DNA from 2 places in the Arthrobacter sp. UYCu512 genome. Region 1 is predicted to be linked to the other one. Evidence: riboswitches for the same ligand, from Rfam matches in the RefSeq annotation. Region 1 holds a riboswitch; the other holds the start of a gene.
What was found. A riboswitch is a leader RNA that binds a small molecule or an ion and turns the genes downstream of it on or off. The one in region 1 is predicted to bind thiamine pyrophosphate.
Positions count from the first base shown of each region.

Region 1 (7,704 bases):
CGGACCATGGTGGGTTCCACGCTAGGCCTGGTGCTTTTCGGCGTCGGGCTGACCATCTTCGCCGGCCCGCTGTTCAAGGTCGCGGACCAGTCTGCCTTCGACATGCTGGACCGGACCTCGTACATCCAGGCGGTCCTGGGCGAAAACGCGCCGGTTCCGCCGAGGCCCGGGCCACAGCCGCAGGAGGCCTCCAAATGAGCCGGAAACGGATCTCGTTGCGGCAGGAACTGCCGCTGCTCGTATGGCTCGTAGTGGTTTGGGGCGCCCTCTGGCGGGACTTCAGCCCCGGTAACCTGCTCTTCGGAGCCCTGATTTCGGTCGTTGTCGCCCGGCTGTTCTACCTGCCGCCGGTGGAACTCGGCGGGCGCTTCAACCTGCTTCGTGCAGTGCCGTTTGTACTCGTGTTCCTGGCCAAAGTGGTGGCAGCGAGCTGCCAGGTCCTGTACCTGGCAGCGGCCAAGGGACCCAAGGTGGTCAGTGCCGTTGTGGCCGTCCCGCTCCGGAGCCACTCTGACCTGCTGGTCACGGCGACCGGTCACGTCACCGCGCTGATCCCCGGCTCCATGGTGGTGGAAGTGGATCGCTCCACATCCACGCTCTATGTGCACGGGATCAATGTCCGCAATGCAGCCGGCGCCGCGCAACTGCGCAAGGACGTCCGCGACACGGAGGCCGGGCTGATCCGGATCATGGGTACCAAAGCCGAAGTGTCCGCACTCAACCAGGAGGTGGGGCCGTGATGGCGCTAGTCCTGACCGTAACCGCGGTGGTGCTCTCGTTGGCCGCCGGCGGGGCGATCATCCGGATCGCGCGGGGCCCGTCGCTGCTGGACCGGGTGCTTGCCGCGGACGTGCTCCTGGCCATCGTGGGGGCGGCCATCTGCATCGACATGGCCGTGAACCGGCACCTGAACAACCTTATGCTGCTGGTGGCGGTATCCCTTATCGGGTTCGTCGGCTCCGTCACGGTAGCCCGCTTCGTTGCCGACCGGAGGGAGAAAAGCAGTGCCTCCTGAGACATTTACCGCCGACACCGTGATCGACGCCGTCTCGGCTGTCTTTATGGTGGTCGGTGCCCTGATGTCCCTCGCTGCGGCGGTGGGATTGCTCCGCTTTCCCGACCTGATGACCCGGATGCACGCAGCCACCAAACCCCAGGTGCTGGGACTGTTCCTGTTGCTGTTCGCGCTGGGCCTTCAAATGCGCACCTGGTGGGTCTGGCCGGTGCTGGTGGTGGCATGGATCTTCCAGCTGCTCACAGTTCCGGTTTCCGCGCATATGGTCGGCCGCGCCGGGTACCGGACCAAGCACCTCCACCCGGAGCTGCTCAGCACCGACGACCTGGAGGCCGTGGTGCAGCAGGCAGCCGGCACCCGGGGATTCACTCACGACGACGCCGGGGACGCCGGCAAACGGTGAAGCTAGAGGATGCGCCCTAGACCAGGTCCTGGGTTTTGGCGAAGCGGGCAACCGCTCGCTGGGTGCCGCGATTGGCGAGTACTTGGATGATGGCGCTGACGGACGCGGAGATCAGCGCAAAAGTCAGGGCCGAGCGCAGGGTGGTGGGGACATCGTCCTCGTGGCCCTTGGGTGGCTTATTGCCGGTGGACTTCTCCCAGACGGTGTCCACGAGCTTGGTGCCGACGTAGCCGGCAAGCAGGCTGACGCCGGCGCCGAGCAGTTTGATGAAAATATTCATTCTTCGCAACTCCTTGCGGGAGGGAAACAGGGCTTCCCCTAGCCTAGCGTTCCTCGCCCGACGGTCCAGTTGGGGACCTGCGGGCGGGGCCAACACCCCTGCCGTCGTCGGAGTCTTGGGTTTAACCTCGGCGTAACCCGGGGGTGGCCGGCGCTCCACGGGTGTAAAGTGGGTCACGCCCACAAGGGCGATTTTTAGATACGACAGGGGAGCGCCGCCGTCGGGCATCACCGGGGAAATCCGGGGAGACCACAGGTGGGCGCTGAGAGTGCGGACAGCCGCAGACCCTCGAACCTGATCCGGTTAGTACCGGCGCAAGGGAGTCGAGTTCTCAGAGTGGCCGGAGCGGCAGCGGAAGCTGCAGGCCCGGGCCACTCTCCCCTCCTGTTCCTCAGGAGGACGATATGACTGATACATCTGCCAAGCCCGGATCCGTACAACCCGGATCAGCCGGCGCGCCCGTCCGGTACAGCCACAACTGGCGTGTGGTGGACATTGTGGTGGCGGCGCTCATTGCGGTTGCCGGCGGCGTGATCTTCTGGGCCTGGTCCCAGGGTGCCAACCTGGTTTCTGCCCCCGTTAATGCGTTCTATCCGCCGCTCACCGGGCTCTACGCCGGAGGCTGGATGCTCCCGGCCGTGCTGGGCATGCTGATCATCCGCAAGCCGGGTGCTGCACTGTTCTGCGAATCGGTGGCCGCCACCGGCGAGCTGATCATGGGCTCGCAGTACGGCACCACAGTGCTGATCTCAGGCATCCTGCAGGGCCTCGGCGCCGAGCTGGTTTTTGCCGCGGTGCTCTACAAGAAGTTCAATGTGCCGTCCTTTCACGGGAAATTCAACCTGCCGGTGGCACTGCTGGCCGGCGCCGGGGCGGGCCTGTTCTGCGGCTTGAATGACTCGTTCCTGCCCTGGGGCTGGAACATCGCTTACGCCTCCGGAGACAAGCTGGCCTACATCGTTTTCACTGTGGTCTCCGGCGCCGTGATCGCCGGCGGCCTGTCCTGGCTCGCCACCCGGGCCCTGGCCAGGACCGGGGTGCTGGGCTCTTTCGCCTCCCGCAAGGCGGCCGCGGAGCCGGTCTTTTCCTGACCCGCGCACACGGCTGATGACATCCTCCGACCGGGTCCGCCCGGCTGCGATCACCGCGCGCGGCTGGGGCTGGTGGCACGCGGGCCGGACCCGGCCCGCAGTCCGCGGCCTTGACCTGGACATTCAGGCAGGGGAACGTGTGCTGCTGCTGGGACCATCCGGTGCCGGCAAATCCACGCTCCTCCACGCCCTGGCCGGTGTCCTCGGCGACTCGCCCGGCGGGGACGCCGGGCGAGCCGCCGAGCGTGCCGCTGGCCGCGGGCCGGCGGACGACGGGGATGCCGAGGAGACCGGCAGCTTGCTGATCGACGGGGCATCACCCCGGGAGCGGCGCGGCCGGGCCGGGCTGATGCAGCAGGACCCGGAGACGCAGGTGGTGCTCTCGCGCCTGGGCGACGACGTCGCCTTCGGGGCGGAAAACCTTTCAGTGCCCCCGGCCGACATCTGGACCCGGGCAGCGGAAGCGCTCGACGACGTCGGACTCGGCCGCCTGCCGCTGGACCACCCGACGTCGGCGCTGTCCGGCGGCCAGAAGCAGCGCCTGGCCCTCGCCGGCATCCTGGCGATGCGCCCCGGACTGATTCTCCTCGACGAGCCCACCGCCAACCTGGACCCGGCCGGAGTGCTGGAGCTTCGTGATGCCGTCGGCCGTTGCCTGGACAAGACCGGCGCTACCCTGGTGGTCGTGGAGCACAGGGTTGCCGTCTGGAAAGACCTCGTGAACCGGATTGTGGTGCTGCAGCCGGGCTCGGCGACGGACACCGCGGTGCTGATCGACGGACCGCCGGACCAGGTCCTGGACCAGGCGCGGGACATGCTCACCGCGGCGGGTGTTTGGGTGCCCGGTTACGTGCCGCAGACCCGGACGCGTCACCGGCCGCGGCCCGCCGGCCCGGCATCGGCCGCCGCCTCGGCCGCCGGCAGGGCCGCCGCCGGGGCGCCCGGTGGCCAGATTGCCCGCACCCCGACAGCGGGACTGCTGCTTGCCGCTGAGGACCTGGCCGTGTCCCGCGAACGGCCGCGCCGGGCGGGCCTCCGGGGCGGTTTTCGACCCATTCCGCCGGCGCCCGTCCAGTCCGGCATTGTTGCCCGGGTCCGCGCCGGGGAGGCCTTGACCATTACCGGCCCCAACGGATCGGGAAAGTCCACCTTCGCCCTGACGCTCGCGGGCCTGCTCGCGCCGGTCTCCGGCACGGTCTCGGCCACCCCGGAACTCAGCTCCGGTGCCGGGAGCGATCCGTACAAGTGGAAGGCCCGGCAGCTGATCTCAAGGATCGGCACAGTGTTCCAGGAACCTGAGCACCAGTTCGTCACGGGGCGGGTACTTGATGAGCTGATGTTCGGCCCCCGGCACCTGGGCCGCGGCGAGGAACGCGTCGACGAACTGCTCGAGCGGCTCCGGCTGGCGGAGCTCGTGGACGCGAACCCGTACACACTCTCCGGGGGCGAGAAACGTCGCCTGTCGGTGGCCACCGTCCTGGCAGCCCATCCGGACGTCCTCATCCTCGACGAACCAACCTTCGGCCAGGATGCCAACACCTGGGCCGAACTGGCCTCGTTCCTTTCCGAACTCCTCGACGCCGGCACCGCCGTCGTCTCGGTGACGCACGACGCCGAATTCAGCCACGTCCTCGGAGGGACCGAACTCAGCCTCCAGGTCCCCGATCAAGCGGAGCCCGATGAGCTGGCCCCCGTGCGCCGCGGGCCGGGACGTTGAGCACACCATGAGACAGGAACTGACGCTGCGCGGCAATCATGCCCTGCTGACCCGGGCCAACCCGCTCTCGAAGTTCGCCGCCGTTGTGTTCATTACCCTTGCCCTGGCGCTGTCGATCGACTGGGTGTCGGCCTCGGTGGCATTGGCCCTGGTTCTGGCACTTCTTCCGCTGGCCGGGCTGCGACCCGGGTTACTCTGGCTCCGTGGCTGGCCCTTGATCCTGGCCGCGGCGCTAGGCGGCTGGAGTACCACCATCCTGGCGCCGGACAGCGGCCGTATTCTGCTTGATGCCAGGATTTGGTCCATCAGCGACGGTTCCCTGGAGCTAGGGGTCGGCTTTATGGTCCGCGGGCTGGCCATCGCGCTGCCGGCGGTGCTGCTGATGAGTTGTACGGATCCCACGGACCTGGCGGACGCCCTCGCGCAGAACGCGAAACTCCCGCACCGCTTTGTCCTCGGAACGCTTGCCGCGATGCGTCTTGTGGGATTGATGGCCGAAGAGTGGCACACCATTGGGATGGCCCGCCGTGCCCGCGGTGTGGGTTCCCACGGGAACCCCCTGCAGCGGCTCCGCGCCACCTTGGGGCAGAGCTTCGGGCTGCTGGTGCAGGCCGTCCGGCGCGCCTCCCGCCTCGCTGTCACTATGGAGGCCCGCGGCTTCGGCGATGCGCCGCGGACCTGGGCACGGAAATCCACCTTCAGCGCCCTGGACGTCTGGGTGGTTCTCGGCGGACTCCTGATCGCCGGTTCCGCCGTCGCGGCGTCGTTGGCGGCAGGCACCTGGAACATGGTCTTCCTTGCCCGGCAATAGCGATAATTATCGCACGGAACGGGTATCGCAGCGATTTTTCCGGCGTCTTATCTGAAATGACCGGAGGAATACGTCACCCATGATATTTTTGCGGGATGACTCAACAGACTGCTGAACACGTTGGTGCGTTACTCCGCGATGCCCGCGGGCAAAAAGGCTGGACCCAGGGCCAGCTGGCCGCCGAGCTGGGAACCAGCCAGAGCGCCATCGCCCGAATGGAACAAGGCAAGCAGAATCTGAGCCTGAAAATGATCCAGCGTCTTGAGGTTATTTTTGACCGGAGCATCGTTAAGGTGGGGCGGCCCGCCATGACGCATCTGCGGGTGGAAGGCGGCCGGACCCTGTCCGGTTCGGTGGACGTCAACAGCAGCAAAAACGCAGGTGTCGCCCTGCTGTGCGCCAGCCTGATCAACCGCGGCACCACCACCCTGCGCCGGCTCGCACGCATCGAAGAAGTGAACAGGATCGTCGAGGTGCTGACGAGTATCGGCGTCGAATGCGTTTGGCTCAACGCCAGTGATCTTCAGATCCGGCGCCCCGCGGCCCTGGACCTTGACGCGATGGACATCGAGGCGGCCCGCCGGACCCGCAGCGTCATTATGTTGCTGGGCCCGCTCCTGGACGAATCCGCCGAATACCGGCTGCCCTATGCCGGCGGCTGCGACCTTGGCACCCGCACGGTGCAGCCGCACATGCAGGCGCTGCGCCAGTTCGGCCTCAGCGTGGACGCCAAGTCCGGCTACTACGCCGTGCAGGCGCCGCCCGCGGACGCGGCGGACCGGTCCTTTGTGCTCAGCGAACGCGGCGACACCGTTACCGAAAACGCCATCATGGCAGCCGCCCACCGCGGCGGGACCACAGTCATCCGCAACGCCAGCCCCAACTACATGGTGCAGGACCTTTGCTTCTACCTGGAGATGCTCGGGGTCCGGATCGACGGCGTAGGAACCACCACGCTGAAGATCACCGGCCGCCCCTCCGTCGACGTCGATGTTGAATATTTCCCGTCCGAAGATCCGATCGAGGCGATGAGCCTGATCACCGCCGGCATCGTCACAAACTCGGAAGTGACCGTCCGGCGCGTCCCGATCGAATTTATGGAAATCGAGCTCGCGACGCTGGAACAGATGGGTCAGCAGCTGGAAGTGTCCGGGGAGTATCTGGCCCGCAACGCGCGCACCCGGCTGGTGGATGTCACCACCCGGCCCTCGGTACTGCGGGCACCCGAGGACAAGATCCACCCCATGCCGTTCCCCGGGCTGAACATCGACAACCTGCCCTTCTTCGCGGTCATCGCCGCGAATGCCCAGGGCCAGACGATGATCCACGACTGGGTTTATGACAACCGGGCGATCTACCTGACGGAGCTGAACAAACTCGGCGCGCAGGTGCAGCTGCTGGACCCGCACCGGATCTACGTCAACGGCCCCACCAAATGGCGTGCGGCAGAGGTGGGCTGCCCGCCGGCCCTCCGACCCGCTGCCTGCCTGCTGTTGGCGATGCTCGCCGCCCGCGGCGTATCGGAACTGCGCAATATCTATGTGATCGAACGAGGCTACGAGGACTTGGCCGAGCGGCTCAACACCCTCGGCGCAAAAATCGAGTACTTCCAGGACTGAGCGACCCCGTAGCGAGGCGGCGCGCTTCACGGAGACCTGGCGCACAATGGAATCATGCGCACCTTCGGTGTGGAGGAGGAACTGCTCATCGTGGACCCCGAAACCGGGATGCCGCTTCCCCTCGCCGACGCCATTTTGCCCCGGCTGGAACCCCCGAAGCGGGCCTCCGGCCGGGCCGGTTCCGCGCAGCCGCCGGTCTATGAGGAACCGAACTTCAGCTATGAGCTCAAGCTGGAACAGCTTGAATCCCGGACCCGGCCGTGCCTGGAGTACGCCGAGTTGCTCCGGCAGCTCAGGCAGGGCCGTGCCCTCGCGGACCGCGCCGCCAGGGTGCATGGCGGCCGGATCGCCGCCCTCGGCACGTCGCCGCTCGGCTCGGCAACCCACCTGACGCCGAAGCAGCGGTACCTGACCATGCAGCAGCGTTTTGGGCGCACCGTCCGGAACCAGCTCACCTGCGGCCTGCACGTCCACACCCTTGTGGAGTCTCCGGAAGAGGGTGTGGCAGTGATGGACCGGATCCGCGACAAACTTGCTGTGCTGATTGCCCTGAGCGCAAATTCGCCCTACTGGAACGGTGCTGAGACAGGATTCGAAAGCTACCGCACCCAGGCTTGGAACCGCTGGCCGGGATCGGGCCCCACCATGATCTTCGGCAGCCTTCCGGTCTACCGCCGCGTCGTAAACCGTCTGGTGGAAAGCGGCGTCCTGATGGATGAAGGAATGGTCTACTTCGACTCGAGGCTGTGCCGGCACTATCCCACATTG
Region 1 covers NZ_JBEPPA010000013.1:37,003-44,706, forward strand. Annotated here, with positions in the region: gene ABIB49_RS14425 (Na+/H+ antiporter subunit D) at 1-198, shown strand, start outside; gene ABIB49_RS14430 (Na+/H+ antiporter subunit E) at 195-740, shown strand; gene ABIB49_RS14435 (MrpF/PhaF family protein) at 740-1,015, shown strand; gene mnhG (monovalent cation/H(+) antiporter subunit G) at 1,005-1,418, shown strand; gene ABIB49_RS14445 (DUF4235 domain-containing protein) at 1,435-1,698, opposite strand; TPP riboswitch at 1,894-2,037, shown strand; gene ABIB49_RS14450 (ECF transporter S component) at 2,103-2,789, shown strand; gene ABIB49_RS14455 (ABC transporter ATP-binding protein) at 2,806-4,506, shown strand; gene ABIB49_RS14460 (energy-coupling factor transporter transmembrane component T family protein) at 4,514-5,317, shown strand; gene ABIB49_RS14465 (UDP-N-acetylglucosamine 1-carboxyvinyltransferase) at 5,413-6,936, shown strand; gene ABIB49_RS14470 (glutamate--cysteine ligase 2) at 6,991-7,704, shown strand, end outside.

Region 2 (7,704 bases), on a different contig from region 1:
GCCTGGATCGGGAACGGGTGGGTGATTCCGGCGTCGGCGAGGGATTCCACGATATCGGCGCGGACATTGTAGTCGGCAAAGGTCTTCTCGGCGATCTCGTGCGGCTTTTCGTCCGAGATGATGGTTTCTTCCGGTTCGATCGTTTCCGTGCCGGATTCGTCGGTCAGAAGCTGGTGCGTGTGCAATTCACTCACTAGGGGAGATTCCTTATTCATTTTGGGCTGCGCTGCATGCTCAACGGGCCGGCCGGGTGGCCGTTCCGGAGCACGCTCAGAAGCGCAAGCAATTCCAGTGGAAGCCGATCGCGGGCTATCTAGATGCTGGCACTGGGGACCAGCGGGTGTATCTCAAGATCGCGTAGGGGCGGGCTTGTTGAATTCGAAAATGAAGGAAATCAACGACCGGGCATCCATATCTACCCTTCCAGTCTAGCCGCACACGGCCCGGAAACTCGACGGCGGCCACTGACGGCGCGGCAAGGCCGCCGATCGCTCAGACGGCCAGCTCCAGCCGGACCTCACGGGTGGTGATGTCGGCCGCGACCACCCGCACCCGGACCTGGGTGCCGGGTTCCAGTTCGCCCGGGCAGCGGGCAGTGACGGCGGGTTCGGCGATTTGCACGATTCCGGCGGGCCCGCCGGTGGTGCCGGCGGCATTGGTGCCGTTTTTGCCGGTGCTGTTCTTTCCGCTCCTGGCGGGTTTAGCGCCGGAGATCACGACGGCGTCGAACTCCTGGCCAACGTGGTTGACCAGCAGCGCCGCCTCCACGGTATCGAGGGAGAGGCGCTCCAGCCTGGCGGCCAGCTGGTCCGAGGCTGCCATGATCGACGGGAGCGACGGCAGGGCTTCCCGGGCCCAGGCCGGGACAGCCGTGCCGTTGCTGAGCGCCTCGCAGATCACCAGGACAAAGCGGTCCACCAGACGTCGGAGCGGGGCCGTGGAGTGGGCGTAGGCGGCGCCGATGGCTGCCTGGACCGCGGCCCCGGGCACCGTGCCATCGAAGGGCGTGTAGCCCGCGCCGCGGAACAGCATGCCGGCCGAGTGCACGATCGCCAGCTGCCGCGGATCCGTGGGATCCAGGGTGCGCAGGTATTCGCCGTAGCTCATGTCGGCGTTCCAGGGCCTGCCAAGGGCACGGGTCTGGCGGTGGAAATGAGCCAGCGACGCTTCATCCGGCGCCGGCATGGTGCGCAGGATACCGACTTTGCCTTCGAGCATGATCCCTGCTGCGGCCATTCCCGTCATCAGCGAAATCTGGGCGTTCCAGTCTTCCACGGGCAGCGGCGGGGCAGCTACAATCCGGTAGCCGCCGTCGGGCAGCTGTTCGATTTCCTGTTCGGGCATGTTCAGGCTGGCGCCGCCGCGGAGCCGTTCGAGCTCTACCCGCTTCATCCCGACTTCCTTGAGCAGCTCCAGCAGCGGCGCGGCCGTGCCGGCGTCGAGGTCGGCCTGGACACCCCGGTAGCTGAGTTTGGCCCGGCTGCGGACTGTGGCACGGCGGACCAGCACTTCCGACACCTCCGCGGTGGTGTCCAGCTCGAATTCCCACACAAAGGCGGCACACCGTTGCCCGGCCAGCAGGCTTCCGGCTTCTTCGCTGATGACTTCTGGGTGCAGCGGGATCCGGCCGTCCGGGGTGTAGTACGTTTGGCCGCGACGGCGGGTCTCGGCGTCGAGCGCTCCGCCGGGGACAACAAAGGAGGGGACATCGGCGATCGCGTAGAAGACCTTGTATCCCGCGCCGGAACGGTCGATGAAGAGGGCCTGGTCCAGATCGGTGGAAGACGCAGGATCGATGGTCACAAACTCGATGTGGGTGAAATCCAGCTCCGGCAGTTCGTGTCCGGCGACGGCTTCCTTCGCTTCCCGCAGCGCGTCCTCGGGGAACGGTCCGGGCAGCTCCAGGGTTGTGCGCAACGTGTTGAGTGCCTCGGCAAGGAGGCTCTCCTGCTGGTGGACATTCGGGGTCAAGCGATGCTGGGACACGGAAATCAGAGTAGCTTCATTTGCACTATTAGTCTTGGACCATGAGCAGATTCCCGGCTGATCCCGCCCGCTACAACAGCTTTCTGAGGGATTTGTTCGGCGTGATGGCCTACACCGAACTCTCCGCTTTCGAGCGGCTCTCCTCCGACGCACGGTACGCGCCCACCCTGCACGACCGGGCAGCGCTGGGACGTATCGCCGTGATCGAGTTCCAGCACTACGAACTCGTCAGCTCCAGGCTCGAAGCCATGGGCCTGGACACCGAGGAAGCCATGCTGCCGTTCCAGCCGTCGGTGGACCACTTCCATAAACGCACCCGCCCGGCGGACTGGCACGAGTCCCTCATCAAGGCGTACGTGATCGACACCGTTTCCGCCGACGCCTACCGCGCCATGTCCCGTTATCTCGACGCAGGCACCCGTGCCCTGGTGGAGCAGGTCCAGGCCGGCGACGAAGCGGCAGCGGTGCTGCGGGAACGGCTCCGGGCCGCCCTCGCAGATGACCCGAAGCTGGCGTCGCGGCTGGCACTGTGGGCCCGGCGACTGCTGGGGGAGGTCCTCAACCAGGCGCAGCGGATGAGCTTCGAGCACGCCTTCGCCGACCGGCTGATCGGCGCGGATGAGGACGGGCCGAGGGAGCTTGTCCGAGCCCTGCTGCGGGAACTGGCAGCGAACCACGCACGCCGGATGACGCAGCTCGGCCTTGCCGGCTGAGCAGGCGGGCCTTAGCGTTCCGCGGCGTCGAGGGCGGCAAGCAGGGCCCGGGCTGCGCCCTCGGGATCGGTGGCCTCGGTGATCGCGCGGACCACGACGATCCTGCCGGCGCCCGCGGCCACCACTTGCTCCACATTGCCCAGGTCGATGCCGCCGATCGCGAACCACGGCCGCGCGCCCCAGAGGTTCCCCGCAGCCTCGCTCCGGGCAGTTCTCCGCTGCTGGGCCTCTGACCCGCCGATCGCGTCCGCCGCGTAGCGGACGAGGTCAAGTCCGACGGCGGCGCGGCCCGGCTTTGTGGGGGTGGCCCATACCGGGCCAACACAGAAGTAGGTCAGACCGTTCCGGCCGGAAGTTGCGGCTATCGCGGCGTCCACCTGGGCCGGAGTGTGGGTGGACAGCCCGATCGCGGTCTCCTGGCCGAGGAAGTCCCGCGCCGCCCCGAACGGGATGTCCTTTTGCCCGATATGGAACACCGGCGCCCCGGCCAGGGAGGCGAGGTCTGCCCGGTCGTTGACTGCCCAAAGCCGGCCATGACGGCGGGCCGCCTGCTGCAGGACCGCCAGCAGTTCCAGCTCCTCGGCGGCTTCCAGGGATTTGTCGCGCAGCTGGATGATGTCGACGCCGCCAGCAAAGGCCGAGTCCACGAAGTCTGCAAAGTCGCCGCGGTCCCGGCGCGCGTCGGTGCAGAGATAAAGGCGGGCGGTGGTGTGGGCGGCATCCTGGCTCATGTTTCCAGCCTAGTTCCTCTACACTGGGCCAATACCGCGGGAGCCCGCCGCCGTCCACGCCACTGGCGACCGGCAACGGCAGGCTGAGAGGGCGTAGCAGCCGACCGCTTGACCTGATCCGGTTAGTACCGGCGTAGGGAAGGAATCCTCTATGGACGGCACCTTCGTCCCCGGCACGGCCCGTGAAAGCGACGCAACCTCGGCTGCGGCCGCCGCGGATGACCTCAAAAACCCCGAATGTTACGACGTGGCCGTGATTGGCGGCGGCGTTGTTGGCCACGGGATCGCCTGGGCGGTGCGGCGCTCGGGCCGATCTGTCGCGTTGATCGACGACGCCCCCGGAACAGGAGCCAGTTGGGCTGCCGCCGGCATGCTTGCCCCGGTGAGCGAACTGCACTACCAGGAAGAGGCCCTCCTGGAGCTTATGCTGGAATCCTCCCGCCTCTGGCCGGCATTCGCGGCCGGACTGGACGGCGCCGGGGGCGGAACGGGGGGCTCCCGGACGGGCTACCTCACCACGCCGACCCTCGCCGTGGGTGTCGACGCCGCCGACCGCCGGGCGCTCGCGGACCTGCGCACCGCCCAGCAGGCTGCCGGCCTCAGCGTCGAGCCGCTGACCGTCCGTGCGGCACGAAGGCGAGAGCCGCTGCTGAGTCCGGGCATCTCCTGCGCCTTCGATATTCCCGCCGACCACCAGGTGGACCCGCGCCTGCTGCTGGCCCGGATCAGGGAACTGCTGCGCACCGACAGTCGCTCCACCACCATCGCCAGGCGTGCCGGCGGGCTGTTCTGGGAGCAGGGTCGGGTGGCTGGCGCCAGCCTCATCGGCGGCGGTTCCATCCGGGCCAAGGACACCATTGTGGCCAACGGCCTTGGCGCCGCCACACTTGAGGGGCTGCCCGCGGGGCTTGAGTTTCCCCTGCGGCCGGTCCACGGGGACATCCTCCGGCTCCGCGTCCCGGCGAAACTACGGCCGCTGCTCACCGCCACGGTGCGCGGGCTGGTGCGCGGGGTGCCGGTCTACATCGTGCCCCGGCAGGACGGCACGGTGGTGATCGGCGCCACCCAGCGCGAAGACGCGCTCGGCGGCGACAACCCGGATGCTGCCACCCAAGCTGGTGTCCCGGGCCGGGCGGTGTCCGCCGGCGGTGTTTACCAGCTGCTGCGTGATGCCCAGCAGCTGGTCCCCGCCGTCGCCGAACTGGAATTGCTGGAGGCCACTGCCCGGGCCCGGCCGGGGACCCCGGACAACGCGCCGCTGCTGGGCCGGGTGGCGGCGCGGGGGCGTCCGGGGGAAATTGCCGGTTTGATGATAGCGACCGGCTTTTTCCGGCACGGCATCCTGCTCACACCCGCCGCCGCGAGGATCTGCTGTGAGTTGCTGGACGGAACCGTGGATTCCCGTTGGAAGCACTTCCGCCCGGACAGGTTCGCCACCGGCAGTCAAACCAGCAGACCGGCCGCAGCCGGCGCCCGGAGGCCGTCCCCGAAGATCATCACCCATCCGAACACCCACCCTGAAGAAAACAAGGAAGCGGTATGAACATCACCCTGAACGGAACCGGGCACTTTCTCCCGGACGGCGCCTCGGTCAGCCAGCTGGTCAGCCAGGTTACCGGCCGGCCGCTGGCGCCCAACGGCCACTCAGTCGACGGCGGGAAACTCGGGGTCGCCGTCGCCCGCAACGCGGACGTGGTCCCGCGCAGCCAGTGGTACACCACAGCGCTCGTCGACGGTGACGACCTCGAACTGGTCACGGCGGTGCAGGGAGGATGAGCGGCAGGGAGGACACCACACTCGCCGGGGCGCCGGGAATTTCACCGGCCGCCGCGGACCCGTTCACGGTCGACGGTGTACAGCTGGGGTCCCGGCTGATTATGGGAACCGGCGGGGCGCCTAGCCTTGACGGTCTGGGTGCCGCGCTGCTGGCGTCCGGCACCGAACTGACCACCGTGGCGATGCGGCGCTATTCGCCGGCAGAATCGGGGTCGTTGTTCCAGCTGCTTTTGGACCACAACATCCGGGTGCTGCCGAACACCGCGGGCTGCTTCACCGCCAGGGATGCCGTCCTCACTGCCGAGCTGGCACGGGAAGCCCTCGAAACGGACTGGGTAAAGCTGGAAGTCATTGCGGACGAGCACACCCTGCTGCCGGATGCGGTGGAGCTCGTCGAGGCCACCGAGCAGCTTGTGGGCCGCGGGTTCAAGGTCTTTGCCTATACCAACGACGACCCCGTGCTGGCGCTGCGGCTGGAAAACCTCGGCGCCGCTGCCGTGATGCCCCTCGGCGCGCCGATTGGCACCGGCCTGGGCATCTTGAACCCGCATAACATCGAACTGATCGTCGCCCGTGCCTCCGTGCCCGTGGTCCTTGACGCCGGGATAGGGACCGCCTCCGATGCAACCCTGGCCATGGAGCTTGGCTGCGACGCCGTGCTGCTGGCCACGGCGGTGACCCGGGCACAAAATCCGGTTCTGATGGGCGAGGCGTTTAGACACGCGGTGATCGCCGGACGGCTGGCCAAACGCAGCGGCAGGATCCCGCGGCGGGAGCACGCACTGGCATCATCGGCCATGGAAGGCCGTGCCGAGTTCCTCTAGGTGCGTTGGGCGGGTCCCGGGGCGGAACCCGGCCCGGCCGGCGTGCCGGGACCTCGCTAGTAGCGCAGGATTGCGGTCAGCCTGGCAGTATCGCGGCTGGTGCGGTTCCGACCCAGGTACAGCACGGACGCCGTGGCGGCGGCTGCGCCCAGCAGGATGGGCAGTATCCACGGAATCCAGCTCAGTCCCGACTGATAGCCCAGCCCCGCGGCGCTAAAAAGAATCCAGCTCAGCATCCCCACCGTGAGAGATGCCCCGGCGGGCACCGAGATGCCGTACTTGGCGTGCCGCTTGTCATTGGCCCACACGACAAAACCAGCAGCGACGGTCACCAGGACCACCACAATCAGGGACAGCATGTTCGGACTCCTTGCGGGTTGGGTCTGGGGCCGGGCAGCACGGCGCTGCCCGGCGTCACAGCTGGTGCCTAGACCGCGCCGAAACCTACGCGGCGCACTTCCTCGGCGCCGATCTCGACATAGCCCAGGACGTTCGCGGGAATGATGATCAGGCGGCCTTTTTCGTCAGTCAGGCGCAGCTCCGTGCCCTTCGCGATTGCTTCGCCGACCACCTTGGCTACGGCGTCGGCTTCCTGCGCCGATTCCAGGACAATTTCGCGGCCGATGTTCTGAATGCCGATCTTTACTTCCACAGCAAGGCCTCCCAGCCAATCAAAGTTCTTAGGGTGTTATGTCTATTTGTAGCCTAGGTTTCCTTGGGGAAGCGGGAGATTCCGCGCCAAGCTAAACGGTAGATCAGATCGCTTGCCACATCGAGGTCGAGGTTACCGTCAGTTTCCAGCCAGTAGCGGGCGCTCACCTGCGCCAGCCCGGCCAGTCCCCGGCCCAGCAGTTGGGCCTCCAGCTCCGGCAGCTTGGTGTCCTCGGCGATGACCTGCCCAACGGCGTCGGCAAAAGTCTTGTTAAAAGCCTCCAGCCGGGCGCTGACGTCGACGTCATTGACCAGGTCGGATTCGAAGACAAGACGGTGGGCCTGGTCATCGCTGGCGATGAAGCGGAAGTAGGCCCGCATCACAGCCTGGACGCGCTCGTCGTTATCCGTCGTGGAATTCAGGGCACCCAGCAGCAGCCCGATCAGGATGCTCAGCTGGCTGTCCAGGAGGGCCAGATACAACTCACGTTTGGACGGGAAGTGCTGGTACAACACGGGCTTACTGACATGGGCAGTCTCCGCAATCTCGTCCATCGCGGCGCCGTGGTACCCGTTGGCGACAAAGACTTCCTGGGCCGCCGCGAGCAGCTGCGCCCGGCGTTCGTCACGGGGAAGCCGCGCCGATCGCGATCCGCTGCGGGCCGGGACGTTGGGGGACTTTCCGGCCTGCCCCTGCTCAACGGGTGCCTGGTGAACCACTGTAGGCCTACTTTCGCTTGCTGTTACGACTACTTTACGTGCCAGTAATATGACCTGGCGGCATCTTCGGGCATAGATTGAAGTATGGCCTCCCAGTTGACCTCCAATGCAGCCCCCGCCACACCGGCAACAGCGTCCGGAGTGCCGGGGCCGCTGGTGGAAGCGGCCGAAGGCCTGAGCCCCGAGGAGGTGGAGCGTTACTCCCGGCACCTGATCATTCCGGAAATCGGGGTGACCGGTCAGCGCCGCCTGAAGAATGCCAGGGTCCTTGTGATCGGCGCCGGCGGGCTCGGTTCCCCCGCG
Region 2 covers NZ_JBEPPA010000005.1:233,264-240,967, reverse strand. Annotated here, with positions in the region: gene ABIB49_RS07490 (DEAD/DEAH box helicase) at 1-194, opposite strand, end outside; gene ABIB49_RS07485 (RNB domain-containing ribonuclease) at 493-1,986, opposite strand; gene ABIB49_RS07480 (ferritin-like fold-containing protein) at 2,028-2,699, shown strand; gene thiE (thiamine phosphate synthase) at 2,711-3,430, opposite strand; TPP riboswitch at 3,457-3,588, shown strand; gene thiO (glycine oxidase ThiO) at 3,582-4,973, shown strand; gene thiS (sulfur carrier protein ThiS) at 4,970-5,206, shown strand; gene ABIB49_RS07460 (thiazole synthase) at 5,203-6,030, shown strand; gene ABIB49_RS07455 (hypothetical protein) at 6,087-6,389, opposite strand; gene ABIB49_RS07450 (DUF3107 domain-containing protein) at 6,458-6,682, opposite strand; gene ABIB49_RS07445 (TetR/AcrR family transcriptional regulator) at 6,736-7,401, opposite strand; gene moeB (molybdopterin-synthase adenylyltransferase MoeB) at 7,486-7,704, shown strand, end outside.
Region 2: linked by a shared signal. The riboswitch ahead of thiO (glycine oxidase ThiO) and the one ahead of ABIB49_RS14450 (ECF transporter S component) in region 1 are both predicted to bind thiamine pyrophosphate.